2 regions of the Komagataeibacter europaeus genome follow, and region 2 is predicted to be linked to the other one. Evidence: predicted binding sites of a transcription regulator. Region 2 holds the regulator's gene; the other holds the start of a gene.
The links. The regulator LexA, encoded in region 2, represses DNA repair genes until DNA is damaged. The targets are predictions, from matches to a motif close to TGTTCTANNTANGTTC.
Positions count from the first base shown of each region.

Region 1: S101446_RS04340 (ImuA family protein) is a predicted target of LexA. The motif match lies at 1,644-1,659, and genes of this name have one in related genera.

Region 1 is NZ_CP021467.1:964,441-967,859, forward strand. Features, by position in the region: gene S101446_RS04330 (DUF4435 domain-containing protein) at 1-670, shown strand, start outside; gene S101446_RS04335 (SOS response-associated peptidase) at 793-1,443, opposite strand; gene S101446_RS04340 (ImuA family protein) at 1,708-2,484, shown strand; gene S101446_RS04345 (Y-family DNA polymerase) at 2,492-2,845, shown strand; one part of gene S101446_RS04350 (IS3 family transposase) at 2,903-3,419, opposite strand, start outside.
Region 2 is NZ_CP021467.1:1,074,374-1,077,792, forward strand. Features, by position in the region: gene bioD (dethiobiotin synthase) at 1-1,106, shown strand, start outside; gene lexA (transcriptional repressor LexA) at 1,216-1,887, opposite strand; gene S101446_RS04875 (molybdopterin molybdotransferase MoeA) at 2,007-3,215, opposite strand; gene rpmG (50S ribosomal protein L33) at 3,374-3,419, shown strand, end outside.

The DNA.
Region 1 (3,419 bases), 110 kb from region 2:
TGATACCGTTTTGGTAGAAGGAAAAGACGATATTATATTTTATAGAAAAATAGAAGAAAGTCTTGAGGAAATAGATGTTGATATGCTTCCAGCTGGAAACAAAGAAAATGTATTGCTGGTTAAGAAAATGATTGAAGATTTCCCGATAAGTACAAGAGTTTTGTTCGTTGTCGATAAAGATTTGTGGGTTCATAAACTTCCAATACATATAAAAAATGTAGTTACTTCCTGCGGTTATTCTGTAGAGAACGATGCGTTTTGTGATGGACAGATAGAGGATCTTCTTACTCGTGCCGAAAGAGAAACGTTTGAAATAGAACTTGATAAATTCATAAAGTGGTATGCTTTGGCGGTCGACCGCACTCTTCGAGGAGAGCAGGCTGGATACCGCCATCACCCAAACAAGATACTCGATGATGATGATGAATATGCTAGACTGTGTGAGTTACGAGACGGAGAGTCTTATCCTGAAATTTTATATCGTGAAATAAAAAGAGAATATCGAAGCCTTCTGCGAGGAAAATCATTAATCCATTTAATTTTGAGACAACTATCAAAACGAAGTAGACCGGTAAAATTTTCTTCAAAACAAATAATATATTTAGGGTCATCGAGGATGGGAGATAAATTCTCTTTAATCAGGGGAAATATATCAAAATATTTTATGTAAATAAATTATTTATCATTGTAGGGTAAATTTTATTTTACTTTTATTATTACGTTTCTATGACGTCCGCTAATCAGAATTCTTTTCTAATAGCGGACAGTCTGAAATCCCCCCGTTGCCGACATTTAATAACTGCCTACCGGGGAAGCATGTACCATCTTTAGGGCATTGTCAGGTAGGGGGCGCTGCAGTTGTAGCGCATCGTCCAGAGGCCCCTTCATCCACAGGTCCAGTTCTTCCGGCCGGGTCAGGATTACCGGCATAGCTTTCGGATGAATGGCGCCGACTTCCCGATTGGCCGTGGTGGTCAGGAAGCCGAACAGGTCATCCGTCGTCTCGCCATCCGCCAGTTTTCGTACTGACGTCCACTGGCACCAGATTCCGGCAAAGAAAGCCAGCAGCTCCCCATCGCTGCGGGCAAACCAGACGGGCCTGCTGGTCCCATCCGGCAGGCGCTCCGGTTCGGAAAAGGCCGTGAGCGGCACGAGGCAGCGATGCGCCACACCTTCCCAGCGTTTCCACCAGGTCGAGGTGGGATTGCGGATATTGGTCACACCCCGATCGACCCTGTGGCCTTTCAGGTAGCCCGGCGGGGTCGGCATGCCCCATCGCGCCATGACCAGTTCACGCCCATCCGGCGCGTTCCGCACGATGGGCGCCATGGTGTTGGGCCAGATCTCGGGCAGGGGTTGGAGATTGCCGGTGCGGTCGGTCATGACCCGGGCCGCCTCCCGGATCGCCTGCTGACTGCTGGTCATCGCATAGAGGTTGCACATCACGCCATCCTTTCGCGATTCTCGATATGGGTGTCCTGCCGGACGGTATCCACCCTGCAGGACGGGGGTGGCCGGACTGTTCCTGATAAATCCCTGTACTTCAGACAGTTTTCATCAAGCCTGGACCGTGTGGCAGGCCTGTGCCCGCGTCCGGATCGCAACCACTTTTCCAGAATGGGTTGACATTCGTCACCGTGCCAGAACAAATAACGAACATAATCGCTAATTCCGTGCCAGAAACACCCGAATGGATTGTCCGACCCCATGCCCGCACCCCAACCCCGTCCCGCGCTGGAGGCGCTGAGAGCACAGGTCAGCCGCCTCGAAGGCCAGGGCCGGCGCAGGCGGGGCGTGCTGCCCTTCCGTGTGCCCGAGATTGACGATCGCCTGCCAGACGGCGGACTGGCGCTGGGCGCGCTGCATGAAGTGGCCGGCGGCGGCCATGACGCCCTGAATGCAGCGGCGTCCGGTCTGTTTTCTGCCGGGATCGCGGCCCGGACACGGGGCAAGGTGCTATGGATCGCCACCCGTCAGGACCTGTATGCCCCGGCACTGCAGCAGGTCGGGCTGTCGGCACGACGGACCATCTATGTCGCGGCCAGTTCGGACGTCGATGTGCTGGCCTGTTTCGAGGAAGCTCTGCGCCATCAGGGGCTGGGGGCGGTCGTGGCCGAGGTCGCCCGCCTGTCCATGACCGCGTCACGCCGCCTGCAGCTGGCGGCCGAGACATCCGGCGCGCTGGGCATCGCCATACGGCGCTGGCGGCGACAGACGGATGCGGCCGATTTTGGCCAGCCCACGGCGTCGGTCACCCGGTGGCGGGTCTCGGTCCTCCCATCCGTGTCGCTGCCAGTGCCCGGCGTCGGCCGGTCCCGCTGGCTGCTCGAACTGATCCGTGCCCGCGCGGGCGAATGCGCCGATTTCGAAGTGGAGGCCTGTGATGCCAAAGGGAGACTGGCACCGTGTCGTCTCACTCTACCTGCCGCTCTGGCCGACAGACCGGCTCAGGAAGCGGCTGGGAACCGACGCGCCCGCGCCTGACTGCCCATTGGTACTGGCCGGACGGGAAGGGCGGCGACGGGTCATCCTGTCGGTCGATCTCGCCGCCCGCAGGCTGGGCCTGCGCCCCGGCACGCCTGTCGCGAAAGCGCAGGCGCTCCATCCCGATCTGCTCATCATGGATGCCGACTTGGACGGTGACCGGGCAGGGCTGGAGCGGCTGGCGCTGTGGTTCCAGCACCGCATCGCCCCCATCGTGGCACCCGATCCGCCAGACGGCATCGTGCTGGATACGACCGGTGCCGATCATCTGCATGGGGGCGAGGCCGTCATGCTGGAGAACATGGTCACCCGCCTGAAGGAGGCCGGGATCACGGCCCGGGCCGCGATTGCCGATACATGAGGTGGTCCCGTCCGTTCGGACAGTTTTGCGGGCTTGATAAGCTATACCCGGTTGTTGTTATGCCGCCCTTCTGACGGCGTTGCTGTTGGCCATCTGGTCCGGGGTTAACCCCGGACCAGATGGCGTCGGCACGTCATGATACGCCTCATCGGGCGTTCGTCCAGCCAGCGCCGTATGCGGACGCCTTTCGTTATAATGGGCGATCCATCTGCCAAGCCCGGCCCTCAGCTCTGATCCGGTCTCGAACGCGTACAGGTAGACGCATTCGTATTTCAGCGACCGCCACAGACGCTCGATGAACACGTTGTCCAGCCAGCGACCGCGCCCATCCATGCTGATGCGGATCTGACGCTCTTCCAGTATCCCGCTGAAACGGGGTGTCGTAAATTGCGACCCCTGGTCAGTATTGAAAATGTCCGGGGCGCCATAGCGCATGAGGGCATCCTGTAGCGCCTCGATACAGAACTCCACGTCCATCGTGTTCGACAGACGCCAGGACAGGACCTTGCGCGTGAACCAGTCCATGATCGCCACGAGATAGAGAAATCCCCGTTTCATGGGAATATATGTGATA
Region 2 (3,419 bases):
AAGCCCCGGACGTGGAAGGTCCGTTTGACCTGATCTGTTCCAGCATGGCCATGCAGTGGTTTGCCCACCGGGCACGCACGCTGCGCATGCTGGGCAACCTGCTGGCACCGGGGGGACAGATAGCGCTTTCCACGCTGTGCCTGGGCAGCCTCCGGCAATGGCGGGATGCATATGCACGGGCCGGGGTCGTGTGTCCCATGCCGGATTATCCCACCATCGAACAGCTACAGGCCGAATGGCCCGCCTGCGGTGCGGGGATGTGGCATGATGCCGAGACTGTCGATACCCCGGCCACCCCACTGGCTTTCGTGCAGGAACTGCGCGCCATCGGGGCCACGCATACGGACCACGCCCCCGCCACGGGTGGCCAGTTGCGCCGCGTACTGGCGGCGGCGGGAACGGATGGACCGTTCACCGTGTCCTATCAGGTTGGTTACGGGCTGTTCCGCCGCGCGGCGTGGCCGGGTGTGTTCGTTACCGGCACGGATACGGATGTAGGCAAGACGGTGACATCCGCGACATTGGTCAGGGCATGGGACGCGGCTTACTGGAAACCGTTGCAGAGCGGCACGGATGACGCCCCATCCGACAGCATGGGCGTGCGGCAGCTAACGGGACTGGACCCGGCCCGCCTTTATCCACCGGCCGCCACGTTCGGGGCGTCGCTATCGCCCGAGGATGCGGCCCATGCGGCCCATACCCGGATCGATCCCGCCATGATCGCCCTGCCACGCCATGCAGCCAGTGACGGTCCGCTGGTGGTGGAAGGGGCAGGCGGCGTGTTCGTGCCGATTGCCGAAAATTACCTGATGATCGACCTCATGGCCCGGCTGGCGCTGCCGGTCGTGCTGGTGGCGCGCAGCCAGCTTGGCACGATCAACCATACGCTGCTCAGCCTTGCCGCACTCCGGGCGCGTGGACTGCAGGTTGCGGGCGTGATCCTGAACGGCCCGCCCGAACCTTATGGCCGCAGCGCCATCGAACGCCATGGACGGGTCCGCATACTGGCCGAATTTCCGACCATCACCCCCATGGGGCCGGATGCGGTGGCGCAACTGGCGGCCCGGCTGCCCACATGGGAACAGGTGGCGCGGGACGCGCCCTGAAGATTGTTTCAACAGGAGGGCGTTTCCCGAAGCCTTCTGAAAAAAGCTTTACCGGACACTTTTCATGGTCGCAGGGTGATTCACTGGCAGGTTGCTGAAAACGGTCTTTTCAGTAACGACGGATCAGGCCAGCCAGGGTGCCCTGCACATTGACCCGGGCCGCAGGCAGCACGCGGGTCTCATAATGCCGGTTGGCAGGGATCAGCGCAATATTGCTCCCCTCGTGGCGCAGACGCTTCAGCGTGACTTCCACCCCATCGATCAGGGCGACGACAATCTGCCCGTCCGTTGCCTGCATACCTTCACGAATGATGACCATGTCACCATCCAGAATCCCCGCGTCCTGCATCGAATCCCCCGTGACTTCCAGCGCGTAATGGCTGGCTTTGCCCAGCATGTCGGCCGGGACGGCAATACGGGTGGTTTCCGGTGTAATGGCTTCAATGGGATTGCCGGCGGCGATCCGCCCCACGAAGGGGACATCCACCACCAGCATTCCGCCGGGATCAGGCAGACCGGGGATCGGGGCAGGTGGGTCGGACGGGGCGGGCGCGGGCGGCACATCGATATCAGGCAGGCGCAGGATTTCCAGCGCACGGGCGCGATGATGCCTGCGGTGAAGGAAACCGCGTTCCTCCAACGCCGAGATCAGGCGGTGAATGCCGGATTTGGAACGCAGGCCCAGCGCATCCTTCATTTCATCAAAGGACGGGGAGAAACCCGTCCTGCGCAGGTGGCTGTCGATAAACAGCAAAAGTTCATGTTGTTTCTTCGTAAGCATGCCACATGTCCTTTTGCCGTTACCGGTGTCGCCCGGGCTGGAATATGATGGAACAAACCAAAAACCTGTTCACATGTTCTATATTGGTTCCCCACGCCGCGTCAACCGGCGTAACAGACCTATTCCAGAACGCGATCGATACGGATTATGTCGCACGGCTCCCCCGCCTTTGCCGGGGAGGCATGGGGCGCACGCAGGATCAGGGCGCCGCTTTGCGCCAGCACATGCAGCATGGCCGAATCCTGTACGGCGAAGGGGGTCGCCACCAGCCGTCCGTCCGCATCATGGCCGAGTCCCGCGCGCAGGTGATCCATGCGCCGGTCGTTTTCGGGCACGTCCGCCCCCAGTATCGCGTGTTCCGGCGGCACAACCGGCGTGGCCAGCCCCGCCATGCGGCGCAGGGCGGGCAGGATGAATACGACCGAACAGACAAACGCCGCCACCGGATTGCCCGGCAGGCCGATAAATGGCAGGCGGCCCAGATGCCCGTACATGAGCGGACGGCCCGGCCGCATGGCGATTTTCCAGAAATCGGTTTTCAACCCGACCTGTTCCAGCCCACGCCGCACAAGGTCATGGCTGCCGACACTCGCGCCGCCTGCGGTCACCAGCATGTCCACGCCATCAACCATGCGTTCCAGCGTGGCAAGGTCGGCCATGTCGTCACGCAGCACCGGCAGCATGACCGGGTCCGCGCCCGCCGCGCGCAACAGGGCGGCCAGCATGGGTGTATTGGAATTGGCGATCTGTCCCGCCCCGATCCCGCTTCCGGGCAGCAGCAGTTCATCACCCGTCGCGGCAATGGCCACGCGCGGGCGGCGCGTCACCCGCACCCATGCATGATTGGCTGCGGCGGCAAGGCCGATGTCGCGCGCCGACAGCCTGCGGCCCGTGGGAATGACTTCCTGGCCTTCGGCAAAATCCTGGCCCCTGCGCCGGATATAGGTGCCGGGGGGCAGGGTGGTGGTCGTGGTAACGGATGCGCCTTCCGCCTGTGCATTTTCCTGTATCAGGATGGCATCCGCGCCGGATGGCACGACCGCGCCGGTGAATATACGCACGCATTCACCGGCTCCCACCGCGCCGGCGAAGGGGTGACCCGCGGGGGCGGAACCGATGCAGGTCAGGCGCGCGCCCTGTACCGACAGGTCCGCGGCACGCACCGCGTAGCCATCCATGGACGATACATCGGCCGGGGGATTGGACAGCCGGGCGATGACGGGGGCCGCGCTGACGCGCCCACAGGCATCGGTCAGGGCCACGACCTCGGATGGCAGGGGAAACACCCCGTCAAGAATCCGTTCGCGCGCTTCCGAGACGCTCAACATCGTGCACTGCGCTCCTTTTTTACCCATTGTGTGCGAATTTAATCAGAAATATCGGCCAAGGCGCTTGACCTGCGCCTTGTGTATGCGCATTTTCCGCCCACTTGAACCACTGCTGTACCTGAATGTTCCAGCAGCGGCAAAGCAGTGCTGAGGATATCATGGCCAAGACCAACACCATCCAGATCAAACTCGTTTCCACGGCGG